4 regions of the Anaerosporomusa subterranea genome follow, and region 4 is predicted to be linked to each of the others. Evidence: riboswitches for the same ligand, from Rfam matches in the RefSeq annotation. Region 4 holds a riboswitch; each other region holds the start of a gene.
The links. A riboswitch is a leader RNA that binds a small molecule or an ion and turns the genes downstream of it on or off. The one in region 4 is predicted to bind cyclic di-GMP.

Region 1: it holds a riboswitch for cyclic di-GMP, as region 4 does, so the genes downstream of both, AXX12_RS14255 (response regulator) here and AXX12_RS00270 (methyl-accepting chemotaxis protein) in region 4, are expected to answer to the same signal.
Region 2: it holds a riboswitch for cyclic di-GMP, as region 4 does, so the genes downstream of both, AXX12_RS02675 (hypothetical protein) here and AXX12_RS00270 (methyl-accepting chemotaxis protein) in region 4, are expected to answer to the same signal.
Region 3: it holds a riboswitch for cyclic di-GMP, as region 4 does, so the genes downstream of both, AXX12_RS08195 (GGDEF domain-containing protein) here and AXX12_RS00270 (methyl-accepting chemotaxis protein) in region 4, are expected to answer to the same signal.

The regions. Positions count from the first base shown of each region.
Region 1 covers NZ_LSGP01000023.1:55,910-60,711, forward strand. Annotated here, with positions in the region: gene AXX12_RS14240 (MBL fold metallo-hydrolase) at 1-289, opposite strand, end outside; gene AXX12_RS14245 (pyridoxamine 5'-phosphate oxidase family protein) at 438-902, opposite strand; gene AXX12_RS14250 (chemotaxis protein CheX) at 1,106-1,570, opposite strand; gene AXX12_RS14255 (response regulator) at 1,570-2,430, opposite strand; cyclic di-GMP riboswitch class I at 2,500-2,584, opposite strand; gene nadC (carboxylating nicotinate-nucleotide diphosphorylase) at 2,688-3,518, opposite strand; gene nadB (L-aspartate oxidase) at 3,515-4,802, opposite strand, start outside.
Region 2 covers NZ_LSGP01000006.1:114,224-119,025, reverse strand. Annotated here, with positions in the region: gene AXX12_RS02685 (DUF2334 domain-containing protein) at 1-1,276, opposite strand, end outside; gene AXX12_RS02680 (GGDEF domain-containing protein) at 1,263-2,123, opposite strand; gene AXX12_RS02675 (hypothetical protein) at 2,110-3,174, opposite strand; cyclic di-GMP riboswitch class I at 3,335-3,422, opposite strand; gene AXX12_RS02670 (sensor domain-containing diguanylate cyclase) at 3,644-4,540, opposite strand.
Region 3 covers NZ_LSGP01000017.1:138,338-143,139, forward strand. Annotated here, with positions in the region: gene AXX12_RS08185 (methyl-accepting chemotaxis protein) at 1-1,220, opposite strand, end outside; gene AXX12_RS08190 (YigZ family protein) at 1,423-2,061, shown strand; cyclic di-GMP riboswitch class I at 2,139-2,223, shown strand; gene AXX12_RS08195 (GGDEF domain-containing protein) at 2,277-3,176, shown strand; gene AXX12_RS08200 (3'-5' exonuclease) at 3,215-3,760, shown strand; gene AXX12_RS08205 (sigma-70 family RNA polymerase sigma factor) at 3,821-4,462, opposite strand.
Region 4 covers NZ_LSGP01000001.1:63,337-68,138, forward strand. Annotated here, with positions in the region: gene AXX12_RS00255 (GAF domain-containing protein) at 1-194, shown strand, start outside; gene AXX12_RS00260 (sigma-54-dependent transcriptional regulator) at 175-1,569, shown strand; gene AXX12_RS20075 (helix-turn-helix domain-containing protein) at 1,912-2,130, opposite strand; cyclic di-GMP riboswitch class I at 2,198-2,285, shown strand; gene AXX12_RS00270 (methyl-accepting chemotaxis protein) at 2,457-4,127, shown strand; gene AXX12_RS00275 (chemotaxis protein CheW) at 4,177-4,626, shown strand; gene AXX12_RS00280 (EAL domain-containing protein) at 4,741-4,802, shown strand, end outside.

The DNA.
Region 1 (4,802 bases), on a different contig from region 4:
CAGCATCTTCGTTTCCCCACATCACTAGCGGTCGCTTTCTCTTTTCCAGCTGCATATCGATCATAGTCGCATACTGCATACATTCAAGATCAGCACAGTGATCCCGATGATAATGACTAAAAACCACCGCATCAAGTTCATTCAAATTTATATAGTTTTGCAGGCTTGCAATTACACCACTGCCGCAATCTAAAAGCACTTTTGTCGTATGATCTTCCACAAGATATCCTGACGTGGCCCCATTCCTTGGCGGATAGGCTCCAAAGCATCCCACGACAACAAGCTTCATTGAACACTCTCCATATGTCATAATTGTCTCAACCGACGGAAACATTCCTGTGAGATTGACAAATTGAATCCTGGGACATCCATAGGATGTGAAAAAAACAGCGCCAAAATACGTGGCACTGTTCTGATGAGTTTGAGGAGGAATAGGCCTATTTTCTGGCTTTTCCAGTAATGTGTTTACTATCTATTTTAAGGACCACTGTCTTATGATGGACACTATCAGCATACTCTTTTCCTTTTTCCATGTAGCTGCTAGAGTATTTTTCTACGAAAGCCATCAACGCTGCTAATTTCTCCTGATCATGCACTTCACTAACTTCTCCAAAAACAATAGCGCTTGCATACTCCATACTGAACTTATCTGGTAAAGTATTGGCTTTTCCCACAACGCAGAATGTTACTTTATTTCTTTTGCGGGTACAATTTAATTTATACCCCTCTTGAGCACAATGGAAGTATATATGACCACCTGTATAAACATAGCTTAACGGTACACCATAGGCATAATCGTCTTCGCCGTTAATCGATAACACACCATAAACGCCATTTAGCAAAATTTCGTCTGTTTCACTTCGCGTAAGTCCTCTATCATGGCGTCTCATTTCTTTGAACATTTACGTCCCCCCTTAAACTATCTATATTTATTTAGTTTCTCATTATAGCGTCATGTTGGCAATATTTATTTAACGTATCGAATACAGACACGCTTAAGGTACGCCCGTCGAATTCGCTGGGATGAAGCAACGCCGCCTGTCAAAATCGACAAGCGGCGTTGCTTCTACTACTCTATTCAGCTTACTTACACAGCGCATTAACGTCAGGAATTTAGCGATATATTTACTTCCAAGGGTATCTCATCAACAAGAACTTCAACAATTATCCTTCGCATATTACCTGATGTACTGGTATAGCTGTCCCCCACAATGAGAGTAGGCGGCGAAATATCAATTTTTGCCCCTTGTGCTTCAAATAATATAGCTGCGTTTGCTGCCAGCATATTACCCATCTCGGAAATCGCCGATTCTGCCATCGCGTCAAAGTCTGGAACCGGCATCCCCATCATCATTTTACTTGCAATCTTTTTGGCTGATTCCTCAGTCATATTATATACGATAGTGCCGCGAAGCTGATGCGTAAGGCCCACAATTACCATGACTCCATTGCTTGCAATCTTATTGCCATCAGCTACACTCATCCGGCCACGCGTGACGTTTTGGAATCCTAGTTGCGGCATAACATTCAAGATTGCATCAAAGAACGGAGCAATACTTTTTACATCCATTAGACAATCTCCTTCTTAAAGCCAACGCTCAGGCGGGCTTTTCCGAAAGGAGTATCAACTTGCCACGCATGAATCTCTAGATTAGGGCTGGCTATTGAGAATTTCTCACCGGTAAAAATCGCTGGTGGTGAAACACGCAGAAAAGCCCCTCGGAATTCTCTGTTCAGCTTTGATGATGCATTTCCGGCTACAATATTGGCTAACTCCGCAATTACATCATTAATCTGATCAGAGTCCTTAGGCTCTTGCTTAAGCAATCTTGTGGCTATACATTTAGCGGTCTCAACAGATAAGTCCAAAACCATTCTGCCACTATACTGTCCAGTTATCCCCACAAGAATTGAAATACCACTAGAATACAGTCTTGTATCATCAACAGTTGATTGAGCAGTTACATCTGTTATGAATCTCTTCATGAAATTAGAAAAAGAGGCAATGAATTCGGCAGGGTAGCAACTTTTGAAATCATGATCCACCACGTCGGCGTCACACACACTTCTTAAAACGCTCATTAACACCTCTGGTTCAAATGGCTTTTGGAGAAACTTTGCAGCTCCCTTACACTTTGCCAATTTTTCCAAATCATCATCTTTCATGCTGGATACTATAACAACTTTGGCATCCGGCTCCTGCTTAATAAGCCGCCGCGTAACTTCCAGACCGTCCATTTCCGGCATAGCAATATCCATTGTAATAACGTCAGGCATATGCGTCCGATAACCTTCGAGAGCGGACCGGAAGCCATCCGCAAAACCGACAATCTCAAACCAGTGCGAATCTAGTGAATCAGCCAGCAGTTGACGACTAAACGGAGAATCATCCACTATTAGTACTCGTATTTTTTCACTTGGTTCCCGCATAAGATCCACCCTTCAGCCCTTAATGTGATTTGAAAATAAAAAAGTGAGATGCCAGTCTCACTTTTCACAAGTTGCAACCTGGCAATCATTGGCTTACGCCCTTAGACCCATGGCTTTGCGTCGCTACCTTTCGGTAGGTTTGCCAGATATATGGTATTTTAAAATTTTATACTGTTATATCTTTTTTCGTCAACCTAATAAAGAAAAATAGGACTTAATGCTCAAGACTTAAGCCCTAGAATGATACATAAATTGTTTTATTCTAGCCTCATGCTAATATCTGCCGCTTTGGCCGAGTGAGTGAGTGCACCGCTTGAAATAATATTGACTCCTCTTGACGCCAATCCAGCTATTTTTTCCCCTGTTATATTGCCAGACACCTCTACCAATGCTTGATGATTAATTACCCGTACAGCCTCTTCTATCATCGGCAAAGACATATTATCCAGCATAATCACATCGACACCTGCTGTCAACGCATCATGCACTTGCTGCATTTCTTCAACTTCAACCTCAATTTTTATAAACGGCGATATATGATCACGCACCTTCTGTACAGCTGTCAAAATGCCGCCGGCGGCCTTAATATGATTATCTTTAATTAAAACCATTGAATCTAAACCGTAACGGTGATTCTTGCCCCCGCCCACCGTAACAGCGTATTTCTCAAGCATACGCAGACCGGGTGTCGTTTTACGAGTATCGACAATGATCGTGCCAGAACCTCCACATGCCTCTACATAACGATTGGTTTCATTGGCGATACCAGTTAAGCGTTGCAGAAAATTTAGAGCCACCCTTTCCCCTGCCAGTAATGATCGAGTTGGTCCTTGTATGTGAGCAAACTTTTGACCACTTTGAACCCGGTCACCGTCGACATAGTAAAGAGTTACCTTCACGTTCTCATCCAGTAATGAAAATACCCGTGTGAAAACCTCCAACCCAGCTAAGACCATATCTCGTTTGGCGATAAGATAGCCCTTAGACTCATGATTCCCGGAAAAGATCGCTTCACTGGTGATATCACCTTGTCCGATATCTTCAATTAAAGCTTGGCGTAATAATTGATCTAAGACCAGCTTGTTCATGCTATAACAGCCTTCCTTCCCCATTGCTGCAAGATGTGTTTTCTAAAAGTTTCATCATTCTTACCGGGAAAATCCGAGCGGTAGTGGGCTCCTCGGCTTTCCGTCCTCAGTAGCGCCGCTTCCACCAGTAACCCCGCTAATTGATAGGTATTGTAGACATGATAGCTATGATCAACCGGACTAACCTGATGATTTGTCTCACCAACACTTAGCCACTTTAGCATAGCTTCCAGCTCTTCTCCCCGGCGTACGACCCCTGCAACACCATCCAACTTGGTTCTCAAAGCATTTAGATCTGTATAGCTACCGGTTGCTGCAGTGACACCAGCAGACAACTCAGAGGGTTCTCGTTTTGCACTATATGTTTCATTAATATATGTGGCAATCCTACGTCCGAATACTATGCCTTCAAGCAGAGAATTGCTTGCCAGTCGGTTAGCACCATGAACCCCTGTCGCTGCAGCTTCGCCGCACGCATACAAAGAGCCTACGCTAGTCCTACCCCAAAGGTCGGTCTTAATTCCACCAATCGTATAGTGAGCCGCCGGTGCAATAGGAATTGTGTCTCGTTCTATAAAGTAGTTATTTTTTGCTAATTCGCTATACACTTGTCGGAACCGATCCGCTAAATACTCTTTACCAAGATGTCTAGCGTCGAGATAAATCGTTTCTCCACCTTGTCGTGTGGATTCACGCAAGATAGCTCTTGATACTTCGTCGCGCGGCGCGAGTTCTCCGCTGGGATGGTAGTTAAACATAAATCGATCGCCCGCCGAATTTAGTAAAACCGCTCCCTCGCCCCGCAGCGCCTCTGTTAATAAAAAAACCTTCCCTGACAACGTGGTAAAAGCTGTCGGGTGAAATTGAACAAACTCCATATCAGCAATCATGGCGCCGGCACGGTAAGCTGCAGCAATACCATCACCACTAGCCGAAACCTCATTAGTTGAACGCTTGAACAGCCCACTGTAGCCGCCTGTGGCCACTACAACCGCTGCGGCTCGGAGATAAACCAGTCTGCCGTTATGTTCAACAATACAGCCACAGCATCCATCCTGCGCGGTGACTATATCAACAAGAAAAGATCTGTCAAGCCGCTCGATATTGTTGTGCCTATTGACTTCATCAGCTAATAGTTCAGCAATATACTTTCCGGTATAGTCGTAATAATGTACCACCCGATTGCGTGAGTGCGCCGCTTCTCTGGTTAAATCCAGTCCATTTTGGTTATGGCAGAAATCTGCCCCCAGCGATTGCAGGAACTCCAATGCCGCAGGTCCCTCG
Region 2 (4,802 bases), on a different contig from region 4:
ATAATTGTTCTGAACTTTGCAGCATCGATTCAACCAGAAAAGCTTTACCGTCGTAGTAACCCATATTTTCAGGGATAACCTGCATCCCGTTCAGGTATTGAGACTTAACTATATAAGGCAGCGCCAAGGATAAATGTGTGCTTTTATCAGATATTTGTACCAGGCCGGAAAATACGTTAAAATAACGGGATAAAACCTGATAGCCGGTTTTACTCATCGAATAATGCGGCGGCTCAAAAGCAACAGGAATTAAACCGCAGCGAACAAGCTCAGCAATACCGGCTTCGAGCCGTTCACTGGTAAAAATTTCATCATTTTCCATCGGTTTATCATCACGTGCATTCCAAAATTCATAGCCTTCGCCTGTTTTTGGTGAATACTCATTTTGGTGAGTATAACCGTGCATGATGATACTTGCTCCATTAGCTTGGGCTTCTTTGAGCACTGTAACTAATTCTGGCGCTTCGTGCAGGGGGATATGCTTACCGTTTTGGGCAACTCCCACTGGAATTACGCCAATCGTAAAGGGGATGCGGTATTGATTAATAACAGCAATAACTGCACGGACTGCTTTCGGATCAACTAAAGGGCTCACATCTTCTATGCGCAGCAAAGCATGGTGAACCGATGAGTGATTGTTGTCCGGTATGAACTGGTGAAGCAAATTACCTAACGCAACCATAAAACTTTGCCCATTAACCTCTAAATAGCCGCAAAAATAAATGTTATCACGCTGCCACGCCAGTGGTTTACTATCATTTATATTTTGCACTGTGGCAAAAACCCGGGCATTTTTTCCAGGGTGAGCGATTACAATATTCATCCAGTCTTTGATGAGCAGATCTTTTTGATAATGAATCGTTGACCAGCCATTAACAGTTCCTTCGAGTTTGAAGTCTTGCCATTTTAAGTATGCTGCCATTTGTTCGATATTTTTTTCAAACCAAATCACTCGCTTGGCTTGCGCCATTTCTTGCAGTAATTGCTGCGGGAGAGTGGCCTCGTTTAGACCAACAAAAATAACCAAGTCAGCATTATGTAACACACCCGGACGCCATGCGTCAAGCGTTATCGCCTGACAGGTTAAGTCGAAATGTCCCAGATATTCTATCAATGAGGTAACAAGTGGAAAATCATCGCCATATCTCGTCGGACTGTCATAAATAATATAGGTCTTTACTTTTTCATTGGCGTGGACGGACATTGGCAGGAAGCAAGCTGTGGTAAGTGCGACAAGTAAGAAAAGCACAATTGCTTTCTTACTAACCTCTGTCATACTTAAGTTCTCCTTTGGCTCTGTCGTATATCTCCAAAACATCTGTGTCACTTTCTCTAATACTGGCAATTCCGATGCTCGGTTTAATTCTGATTACTTTTTTGACGCCTTTGATCTCGGTTGCAATGGTATCTAACGCCTGGTGTAGTTTCTCAATGACAACTTTAGCTCCCTCTTCATTCGTTTCGGTTAGCACAATACTAAGCATATTTTCTTCGATTAAGGATTTGATATCTGAAATACGGGTCTGAGCAGTTATTTTCGTTGCTACTGCTTGTAGAATCTTTACGGAATCAATTTCTCCATAAATAATTTGCAATTCGTCAAAATTGGATATTTTTATCAGTAAAATCGAGAAATATGTTTTGTATCGTTTAGCCCGCAAAAATTCTTCGTCTAATTTCCTGAAAAATCCCTGATTGTTGTAAAAGCCTGTGGCAGCATCAAGAGTCACCAGCTTTTCCAGGCTTCTTTTATTTTCTAGTTCGCGTTTGTAAGTTGATACGGTCAACGTTAATTGACCTGATAATAAGCTGCTTAGCGGGTAAATAAATAACCAGACAATATAGGCAAAGTTAACTTCAGCAATTCTATGAATCATTATTTCATAAATAATATAGCTGCCATAGATAAACGTTAATACAATTGCTGCTATCAGGCCTCGCTGCAAACCGAGATTATACGTTAAAATCATATTGAAGATCATGGCGGCGACCAAAACAAACAGAGTTAAAGAGCCAATACTTGGTGCATAAAGTAAGGCAACGGCTGCGACTGCCAACACAAAGACCATAATTAAATTAAAGTAGATTCTATCTTGGCGTAAATACGTATCACTGGCTAACATCTGCTGCTTCCACCATCCTCAACATTAGTAGCGCCTCTAGTTGATCAAAAGCATAGACTAATCCGGTCGTGCTTTCACCAAACCCGCCCTGAAAAAACTCTTTGTCACTAATTTGAAATTCTAAGGTGCGGCGATAACATGCTTTAGCGGCCTCATTTTCGTTGTTAAGCGCCAGGAATCGTGCCGCCAGCGCATAGACTGCTGTGGATTCGTTTTGATCAACCGGTGTTCCGTTTAAATAATAATGATTAAAAACCTTTCCCTGCGTTACCTGATTCTTCAGAAAGGTCACCAAAGCACGGGTATCTCGGCCTGCGTTATAAGCATCAATTGCAGTGTATAAATTCTCGACCATGTTGATGGAAGAACCCCAAACGTACTGCTTAGTATGTATTTTGAATTTGATCGGATAAAAGCCATGCTTATTCTCCGGCATACTGAGCAGGATATCTTTGGCATGTTGATAAGGGACTAACCACTTGCCGTTAAACTGACTTAACTTTCGCAAGGTATCGACATCTAAGTAAAATAGCGGAACTACAGTCGCTTTTTGCTTTGCATTACCATCATAATACTCACAAGGAAAGCCATCTGTATCAATGTCAAATTGAAAAATTGTTTCAGAGACTTTTTCGAGTTGTTTATTATAGTTGCCAAGTTTTTTTTCGTTGGCAATAAAATAGGCTTTAACCAATCGTAAATCATCGACAAAGGCAGACGAAGCGTCGCCTTTTTTTGTAGTAACATCGATTTTCCAATAATAATAACCTGACGGGTCTTTAAAATACTTGTCTGCAAGCCCGGCATAATCATCAAATAGCTTTTTATTGCCAATTAAAGCAGCATACTCCATTGCCTGGCCCGTGGATTCCAACACACTATAAGACGCAGGCGATTTATCTTCGACCGAATAATAGATTAATCCCTGGGAGGTTTGCATTTTTGTCTGAAGAAAGTGGAGTCCCTGGCTTTCTGCCGGAGTTACTGTTTTGACAGCGGTTAGTTCTGTATTCGTCGCTTTGGGGGAAAATATAAAGTGTATACTAATCATAACTACCAGAGTAAGGAAGAATAATGTCTTCTTTTGCGTAAGATTCCCTCCCTTTTGCTATTTCTGCAGATTTAATTCTACTATTCGTTTTAACAGTTTTATCGCCATAAATAGTATCTTTTCCATAAAAAATTGCCTGGTTGCATTTATAATACACTTTAAATGCAACCAGGCAATCATAGACTTAAATCGTCCTTAGACCCACGGCTTTGCGTCCCTTCTTTTCAAAAGGTTTGCCAATGTATATCTTGTTATACTTTTTAGCATGTATATTATACAATTATTTTGAAATTTTAGGATGAATAAGATAAACTTTTGCGATAAGATTCTTCATAGTAAAAGAGAATCCCTCTAATTTGATAATATAATACAATCCGGATTTTTCCCCACTGCCCAATATTAAAAGTCGTTCGCTGATTTATTTGTTTGCCTCCACGGGATTTTGTTGAGCAGGCCGATTTTGGCTTCGCTACCGACCCCACCTGATTTTGTCAATGCTGCGTACTTTTTGTCGACAGTGGCGAGATTTCTGCTTATACATGGCATCATCCGCTATGCTCAATAAGCTGTCAGCATCAGTTTCCATCCAGCTCTCTATCGCGATCAAGCCGATACTCACGCCCATGATGAAAGGTTTATCTAACGATGAGGCAATGGTTTCCACTTGCTGCTGAAGGCGCCAAATCGTCTGTTCGGCATAATGTCGCGAGCATTGGGTGAAGATTACGGCAAATTCATCGCCGCCGACCCTGCCGGCAATGTCGGTTTTACGCAACGCCTTGCGGAGAAGAGATGTGAACGTCTTGATATACCAATCTCCTTCCCGGTGGCCATAGGTATCGTTGACCTTTTTCAAATCGTCCAAGTCCATAAAGGCTAGAAGAAACTCGCTTTCTTCTTCCTTCGATTTTAGCAATGTTGATTCCAAGCTTTCCCGGAATGCACGGCGATTTAATAATCCGGTCATATCATCCCTGGCGGCAAGCTGTTCCAACAGTTTGATCCGGCTGTATTTCTCAGTACTATCTATTAAACTGAGCAGCAGATGCGGCGTTCCGGCAAAATCTATCTGTGCAGCATAGACAATGACAGTCAGCTGCTGCTCTCGCCGTTGCATCGATAATTCCGTCTCAGGGATGTCATTTCCCTGTAGACAATGCACCCAGGCAATATACTCTTCATGCTCAGTGTCAAAGATGTCAGTTAGCAGCTTTATCGGATCTGCTCCGTCCGTAATATCCAAAAATTTAGCGGCGGCTTGGTTTAAGCGCACCACTTGCAGTTCGTCTTTGGTCACTAACAGCATTGGTATAGGCACGATATTGAAGAGGTCATCTATTTTATCCGTTATAGGGAAGTCAAACACCGTCTCACCCCGGCTTTCTCATCATGCCTGTAATCATCGCATTTACTGCAAGTGGATAAAATGTGAACTGCGTAATCCAGATAGCAGTCCTTGATATTACTATAACAAATACAGTATTCAATTCCTATTGCTTGCGAAGATAGAAAAAATCCTCCGAAATATCATCGGAGGATAATGGGCCTCTATATAGGCGATAGCGCTTGAGCATTTCTGAGGAGTTCGGGAAGGAGGTTTTCCGACAAACGTACTATTCTTGAGTTTT
Region 3 (4,802 bases), on a different contig from region 4:
CCGGCTCGAGCGGCTTCAATCGCTGCGTTGAGTGCCAGCAAATTTGTCTGTCCGGCAATGCCGCTGATTACGTCGACAATCTCGCCGATTTGCTGTGAGCTTGCCCCGAGGGATTGAACAACTTGTGCTGACTCAGCAACGCATTTGCTGATCGATTGCATTTGGTTTGTAGCCTGACGGACCGCATCGTTGCCGGCATCAGCCGCCCGGGCCGTTTCGCCAGATTTCATCGAAACATTATTGGCATTGGCTGCAACATGATTGATTGCTGAAGCCATTTCGCGCACCACGGATACGGACTGTTCGGCACCGCTTAGTTGGCTGGCAGCACCGCTGGCTATCTGGGAAATCGTCTCAGCCACCTGATTGGACGCTTGTGCTGATTGATCCGCGCTGGCGGTGAGTTCCTCGCTAGCTGCCGATACCTGCTCAACTGATTTAGCCACTTGGCCGACCAGATGCCGCAGGTTGTCTGTCATTTGCGTAAAGGCTTTAAGCATATCAGAAATTTCGTCATTTGCGTTGTAGGCAATGGCGCGAGCTCGCAAATCGCCATCGGCAATAGTTTGCGCTGCTTTAGCCACTTCATTAAGTGGACGGGAGATGCGGCGGGATAAGAAAATCGCTAGCGCACAACCCACCAAAAAGATAACAACATCAAGTATACCAAGTATTCTTTGTATCTTGTCTCCAGCAGTAACATTTTCTTTGGTGCGCAGATGCATACGCTCTGTTAGGAAGGTTACGGTATCAATCATCGTTTTATCAGCTGCTTCAACCTTTGCTTTTGCCGCGGCTACAGCAGCTAAAGCATCGGTTTGTCCTTTAGTCTTTCTGAGGAGAATCCCTTGATCAGAGACTTGATGATAGTCGGCAAGCACGTTCTTAAGAGCAGTTACCTTCTGCTTGCCTTCTGGTGTAATCAGCTTTTGTTCAAGGCTGGCTACCGTCTTGTCCATTCTTTGCCGGGACGAGTTGTAGTCCTGGACATACCTCTCATCAGCTGATAGAATAAAGCCGCGAACCAGTGCTGCTTGGTTGTTTAGTTCAATATTTAGATCCTTTACTTCAATTACCAGTGGCACGCTACGGGCGATAACTCCATCATAGCCAACCTGAACTGCGTCAATTTGGAAATAGGTGTAGATGCTAAGACCGGAAAAGGCTATCACGATCATGATGCAAACTGCTAGAATTTGTGTCCCAATGTTGATACGCATGCTGTCCTCCTGCAAAAGTAGTTTCTTGGAATACGGCTTAATAATTACATTGCTTAACGATTTAGATAACGAAATTCGACAGCAGAAAAGGAAAATCCTGCTTAATTTGTCAATAGTATAACAGAATGCTGAAGTGCTAATGGCTTCTAAGTAATTTAGGATATGCTTAATTCGCCATAGTATAACAGAATGAGGTGTCGCCGTGAGCATTCTCTTCCATACAGTCAAAGAACAAAGCAAAATTCGCATTGAGATTAACCGCTCACTATTCATCGGTCATGTTGCCCGCGTCGAATCAGAAGAAGCGGCGACTTCCTTTATCAACCAGGTAAAGAAAGCGCACCGGGATGCCAACCATAACTGCTCTGCCTATATTATCGGCAAACATTCAGACATACAAAAGGCGGATGATGACGGTGAACCCTCGGGTACAGCAGGTAAACCCATTCTCGAGGTTCTCAAAAAACAAAACCTAACCAATACAGTCATTGTTGTCACTCGTTATTTTGGTGGTATTAAGCTGGGAGCAGGCGGTCTGATCCGCGCTTACGGCAAGGCCGCTTCAGAAGCAGTCTGCGCTGCCGGCATTGTCGAGATGCAACCCCATCTGCGGCTAGCGGTCAACTGCGACTACTCCTTGCTGGCGATACTGGAAAACCATTTGCGGAATCACGGTTATACAGTCACAGACAAGACATTCAGCGAGCAGGCGACTCTCTATGTCTTACGACGACCTGATGACACTAGCTTTGACCAGCAGATCGCCGACTGGACGTCAGGTCTGGCAACCCTTCAGGAGGCGGGAGAGGAGTATGTGGAGGTTGCAGTATGGCTGAACTGAGGCGAATAATGCTATTGCAATTTTAAAAGAAGGAAATAGGGACAAAAAGAAGAATATTCTTAACAAGCCTTAATTTTAAACTCCATATGCAAACTTATCGAAAGGTAAGGACGCAAAGCCGTGGGTCTAAGAACATTTGTTTACGACTGCCAGGTTGCGAAGAACGCAAAATGGGAGTTTTTTATTATCCATTTTTTTAATCGGAGGCGGTTTTGATGGATTTTCCGAATTCGATTTGCAAAAATTTATTGGACAATTTTTATGAAGGTGTATATTTTCTTGACACAAGCAAGAAGGTAATCTACTGGAATAAGAGCGCTGAAAAAATAACTGGTTTTACCAGTGAGATAGCGCTTGCTAACTGCATCGATATGCTTGCGCATATCGATGAAAACGGCGATAATCTTTGTGAAGTCCGTTGTCCGGTAACACAGACGCTTAGTGATGGTATGATACGAGAAGAAGAAGTATTTTTCAGACATAAAGAGGGACATCGCGTTCCTGTATCTGTGCGAATAATCCCTATCAGAGATGAGACCGGGACTATTGTGGGGGCAGTAGAAGTTTTTGTGGATAACTCGCCACATGCCGCATTATACAGCGAATTAGAGCAACTAAAAGACAAAGCGAACATCGATAAACTTACCGCATTATTTACTCGCTCATACGGAGAATTTTTATTGAGTGCAAAAGTTTCTGAATGCCGAAAAGGCGGACAATCAATAGGGGTTTTATTTGCCGATATCGATAATTTTAAGAATGTTAATGATGTCTACGGACACGAAGTTGGCGATTTAGTACTAAAAATGGTGGCAAAAACGTTGGCTAGTAATGTTCGGAATGGCGACCATGTTATTCGGTGGGGCGGTGAAGAGATTATTATCCTGTTTTCTGGCTGCTTCGACAGTGTTAAGCTGGAACGTATCGCTAACAAACTCAGGGTTCTCGTCCAGCAGTCAGAAGTTAGAACTATGGAACAGACGATTACTGTCACGATCTCGATGGGAGCAACCTTAGCTAATGAGAATGATACCAACGAAACCATTGTCAAAAGGGCTGACGATTTGATGTATCAAAGTAAAAGGGCAGGACGAAACCGGGTGACAATTGGTTGATTATCGTAGAGCATTTAAATTGCGAGGGGAGGATTACGATGAACAGCCGCTCTACAAATAGCCGGACTCAGCCTGTTATCAGTCAAACGTTTACCGCCATCGACTTTGAAACTGCTAATCACCAAAGAAACAGTGCCTGCCAGTTGGGAATCGTTGTTGTTGAAAACGGAAATATTGTTGATACCCAATCCTGGTTAATTAAGCCGCCATCGACAACGTTTACCTTCACCGATATTCACGGGATTACATATGAGGTTGTAAAAAATCAGCCATCTTTTCAGGAACTGTGGCCAACTATTCAACCGTATATCGGCAACCAGATTCTGGCGGCCCACAATGCCACCTTTGATATCAGCGTACTGCGGGCAGTACTTAGCCATTACCGGCTGCCAGCGCCGGAGTTTCAGGTAATTGATTCGCTGGCAGTTGCCAGAAGAATCTGGCCTTGCTTGCCAAATCACAAGCTGAACACCGTCGCCAACCACCTGAACTTTCAGTTTCAACATCACGATGCCGCCAATGATGCCAGAGCTTGCGCGGAAATCATCTTGCAGGCGGCAAAGGAAGTCGCCGCATCTTTTTAAGAAATAAGCAGCCTGCATTTTGCTTTTCACATGTTGCAGGCTGTTGTTATTAGATAGCTATTAACTTAACATGCCAATCGTATAATTTTCGTTCTGCTGAACAACGTGCTGATAGATCTTCTTCTTTGCTCGTTGAATGGCATTGTCTACTACTTTTGTATTAATGTTTAATTCTTCGGCAATATCCTGCTGTTTATAACCGCGCATATATAAAAGAACTGACCTTCGCTCATATTCAGATAAATAGTACTTAATATAATGAAAGAGTGTTTCTGTGAATTCTCTGTCTATAAGTATTCTTTGCGGGTCATACGCATCGTTGTTTATAACCAAACGATCGATAAGTTCCACGCTGTTTTCTTGCATGTGAATAGGCTTAGCATACAACGACTCCGCCTCATTAACCAATTTATTTTTTTGGCGATTGGACATAGTAACTGCTGATTTAATCATATTTTGTATATTTCTACTGGCAATAAAATCAAATGTATACCGATCATTTTCATCATAATAGAGAACCGCCTTATAAAGACCCAAAAGCCCCCATTGATATAAATCGTCGCGGTCTCCTCCCGGCAAGTAGTATTTTCTGATACAGGCTGTAATCTTGCCGTTTAGCTTCGCCGCCAATTGATTAAATTTATGATTATCTAGATTGCCTTGATTGTCAAAACAATATCGTAACACGTTTCCACCATCCATAGCATGCTCTTGCTGAGATATCCAGAATAGTCGATTTTCTGCATTATAGCATAGGTCTGTAGTGGGACGTAAATAGGACTTAACTCCTTTATGTGTCTGATTTCACAATAAGAGGCTTAGTGCTTTGCGCCAGCAAACTTGACATCTACTTCAACTGGCGAAAAATCTTGAAATAGTGGGACGCGGCCCCCCTGAAAGATAGCTCCCCATCCGCAAGGTTAAGATAAGTTAGCAAGAACAAAGTAATCCTGCAGGAAATGTGACGATAACGGAGAAAAACAATGCAAACAGAAAACGGCGCAGTCAGTGAAGCAGCGTTGCGCCAGGGGAGGATTTTGGA
Region 4 (4,802 bases):
TGTTTGATCCGTTCTTTTCTACCAAGAGCAATGCGGAGAACATGGGATTAGGCTTGCCAATTGTGCAGGCAATTGTAAGCAGTTGGAGCGGCAAAATCGATGTATTCAACAATGAGTACGGTGGAGCGATTTTTCGGCTAGAGTTCCCCGTTTATGCATGGAAAGGTGAGATCAATGCAAATCTTAGTGGTTGATGACGATAAAGTCAGTCGCTCTACTATTACAAGATTCTTAAGCCGCCTAAACCACTCTACAGTCGAGTGCGCCAACGCTGAGCAAGCTATTAGGGAGATTGCGGAGAAGACCTTCGATTTGGTGGTCTCAGATATAAGAATGCCCCGATTATCTGGTATTGACCTTATGCAGACCATCGCTGCGCTTCCAGGCTGCGGTCAGCTTGATGTGGTGCTTGTTACCGGGCATGGTACGCTGGAGTCAGCGATTGAGGCCATTCGTGCGGGCGCTATGGACTATCTGTTAAAGCCGGTTGACGCGAAGGATTTGGTGCGCATCCTAAAACAGGTGGAAGATAAGCGAAAGTGGCATGGCACGATAAATGCGAAGGACGGAACCGACGTTAGCAAGAATTTGCCTGATACCGTACACTATGATGGTCAGACCATGAAGCTGGGAGTTTTCTCGCAAGAGATGAAGGCTGTTTTAGAGCAAGCAAAGCTTTATCATCTCGATCGTTCGATCCCGGTCTTAATCCAAGGGGAAACCGGTACCGGCAAGGAGATCGTTGCCCGCATCATTCATTCCGGCGGCGATGAGGGAACGCAGCCCTTTATTGACATCAATTGTGCGGCAATTACGCCTAGTTTGTTTGAAAGTGAGATTTTTGGCTATGAAAGCGGATCGTTCACCGGCGGATCGGCTGCAGGGCATAAAGGCAAGTTTGATCTGGCTGAGGGAGGAACGCTGTTTTTAGATGAAGTGGCTGAGATACCGATTGAACTGCAGGGCAAGCTGCTGCGAGTGCTTGAACAGAAAACATTCTACCGAGTCGGTGGTGTAAGAAAGATTCGCACGAATGTGCGAATAATCTGTGCGACAAATATGGATTTAGAAGATGCCATTCACAAGGGGAACTTTCGGCAGGACTTATTCTACCGGCTGAGAGTCGGTCACATTGTTCTTCCGCCGCTTCGCAAGCGGCCTAACGCGATCGTACCGTTAGCGCTGACGTTTCTGCAAGAGTCTGCCAAGATGAGAGGAAAATGCTTCAAACGCATAGACGAAGATGCGGCTAAAATCCTAAGCACCTATGAGTGGCGGGGGAATGTTCGAGAACTAAAAAATATCATCGAATGGGTCGTCTTTATGTTTGATGATGAAGAACTCAAACCGAGCCACCTAACCCGCTTGACGCAGAGACCGGAGAAGATTCCGGCTAAGGCTAATCTTATCCAGACCACTGATGCGGGGTCTGTCTTAGATGACCACATTGAACAATTAGTTCAGCATGCGCTGCATATCAACGATGGCAACAAAGCGGCAGCGGCGCGATACCTCGGAATATCGCGCAGTTCGTTATATAGGATATTGGAACGAGCGGCCAAAGAGTAAGGTGTTTCACTTGAACGCATCATCTTGACACAATGTGTCAAAAAACGACATTGATGTGTGCGGCAGAAATGTCGAAATGTCTAAAATAGATCAACTATTTATTGGTGTATAGTAAATTCTAAAAGGAGTGCCTCAGTTGGCACGCCTTTTGCAAGTATATAGAGAAGTGGGGTCATCCTGAATGGTGAGGAAGGGTCTACTGGTTTCCTAGGTTATCATCGAATATGTTGTGCTAATAAAATCAAGCAAAAGCACGAAGGAGTTATTTGTCGGTTTAACGAATACTATAGTATTCGTTAAACCGACAAAGTTCCTCATAATAGGCATTTACATAAGAAAAGGCTAGCGTTCTTGCTCTAGATACTCCATTAGCCGCACGAGGGAGATGCCAAGCTCTCCGCAGATTTTGCCGATTGTCCGTAAAGACGGACTTTTTAGGCCCCTTTCCAATTGGCTGATGTAAGTGCGGTGAAGTCCAGTATTGAGAGCAAAGTTTTCTTGGCTGATGCCTTTGGCCGTTCTTAATTTTTTTAGTATCAGACCGAATTTTTTGTCTATCATATATCCAATTATATGCCAGGTAACACTATTGTTATACAGACTATAGTATTCAGAAGAAAATAGATGCATTTTCATATGGCAAACTTGTTGAAAGATAAGGACGCAAAGCAATGGGTCTAAGGACGAATTAACGTCTATGATGCCAAGCCGCCAATTAGCATTAGCTAACTGTTTATGAGACTGGCTATTGCCGTCTTATTTTTTTATCAAATATGGTATCCAATAGGCGACCGAAAAAGGAGTGAAGAGGCAAGTGTCGGATTAGGTTGTGTAACACGTATAGGAAACAGCGAACATGCAATGAAAGTTTGAGGGGGAACACCGCAATGAAGATTAGTACAAAGATCTATGGTGGCTTTGGCATTATGCTGGCAATCATGCTGGTGATTGTGGGGGCATTCTATTTTCAATATCAAGCTATCGAAAAGGCAACGAATACTCTAACTAATTATCGTATGCCGCTAGGGGATAATACTAAATTGCTTGCTCTGGAGACAGCTCGTGAAGCGGCTGCAGTTCGGGGCTATTTGGCCACCGGCAACCCCCGGTTTAAACAGGATTTAGGTGAGGCGACGAAAGCGGCCGACGCTGCTCTCAACTACCTTAATAAAAATGCGCGAGTTAAAGAAGCACTAAAACCTGTTGCCGATGCTAGAAACAAATTTGTGCCTCACTTAATAAAGGTAGTTCAAATATATGATACGCAAGGGCAAACTGCAGCGGGGGCATATCTGTCCGCTGTTGCGCAAGACAATGATACTTTACTTGCGGAAATACACAAATACGTGCAAGAGCAGAACGAGTACATAGAAAAAGAGATTAAAGGTATTAACGAGCAGGAGAGCAAGATGACCGTAACCTTAGTTGTCATTTTGAGCATCGGCCTTTTAATTGGCGGCGTAAGCGCTGTATTCATCACCCGCCCGATCCTGGCTTCGATCAGGCAAGGTGTGTCATATGCAGAAGCAATGGCTCAAGGAATTTTTAACCAACATCATGAAATCAAGTCAAAAGATGAAATGGGACTCTTGCTGCAGAGTCTCAGCAATGCTTCTGACAACTTGCGTTCGTTAATTAAACAGGTATCCAATTCAGCAGAATTAGTAGCAGCATCCTCGGAAGAACTGACTGCCAGTGCTGAACAATCAGCTCAGGCAGCAAATCAGGTTGCAACTACGATTACTGATGTAGCCCAAGGCGCTGAGAAACAGGTACAGGCGGTCGATACAGCCGTTGCCGTTGTGGAGCAAATGTCGGCAGGTATCCAGCAAGTCGCTGCTAGTGCCAATGTGGTGACAGGTATGGCGGACAAGACTGCCGCAGCAGCCCAGCAAGGCGACAAAGCGGTAGAGGCTGCCGTGAGCCAGATGGGGAGTATCGAGAAGACGGTGTCCACTTCTGCGCAAGTAGTAACAAAGCTTGGCGAACGCTCGAAAGAAATCGGACAGATTGTTGACACCATCTCCGGGATTGCCGGACAAACTAACTTGCTGGCCTTGAATGCAGCTATTGAAGCGGCGCGTGCGGGCGAACAGGGCAGAGGCTTTGCCGTAGTTGCCGAGGAAGTGCGCAAACTGGCTGAACAGTCTCAGGAGGCGGCCAAGCAAATTGCCATTTTGATTTCGGAGATTCAATCGGAAACTGATAAAGCGGTTGGTGCGATGAACGACGGTACTCGCGAGGTCAAGGTAGGGGCCGACGTCGTGAATTCTGCGGGTCAGGCGTTTAAAGAAATCGTATTGCTGGTGAATGAGGAGTCAGGTCAAATCAAGGAAATATCGGCTGCCATTCAGCAAATGGCGTCTGGCAGCCAGCAGATCGTGGCATCTGTACGTGATATTGACCGAATCAGTCAGGACACCGCAGGCCAAACGCAGAGCGTTTCCGCGGCGACAGAGGAACAATCGGCATCAATGGAAGAGATAGCAGCCTCCAGCCAGGCCTTGGCTAAGATGGCGGAAGACCTCCAAGTTGCGGTTAGGAAGTTTACGGTGTAGAAGGCATCATAAGACTCAGCTGCGATGTTAGCAAGGAGGAACAAAAAGAATGGCGGAAGAACAATTGGTTGTGTTTCGCTTAGGGAAAGAGGAATACGCTGTTTCGATTACGCAAGTCAAAGAGATCATTCACTTTAAAGGCACGACCAAGATGCCAAATACGCCTGCTTACATGAAGGGTATCATTAATCTTCGCGGCAAGGTGATTCCTGTTATCGAATTGGCCATGCGATTTGGAGTAGGGGCAGGCTGTGCAGTCGACCGGCGGGTAGTGATTGTGGAAACGGCGGGACAAGAGGTTGGGATTGTTGTAGACGAGGTTACAGAAGTAATCAGGCTGCAGGAGGCCGCCATTGAACCCGTACCGACTATGTCGGCGAGCAATGACTATGTTCGCGGCATAGGGAAAGATAAGGACAGGCTGCTGATAATACTTGATTTGGCTAAATTGTTTAGAAAAGACGAGTTGGAAGAGATTCAATCAAGTCATATTGCGTAACTTAAGGTAAGAGGGAAGCTTCCCTCTTACCTTAAGTTACTAGACCCAACTCATACTCGACGCGCGGAATGAACAATCGTTTCGTCGAAGCGATGTGTTTGGAGGAATAAAGGGATGGCTGAAAAGAACAATACTCATAGTAAAACGGCGGGTGACATTACTAACGAATTTTATAG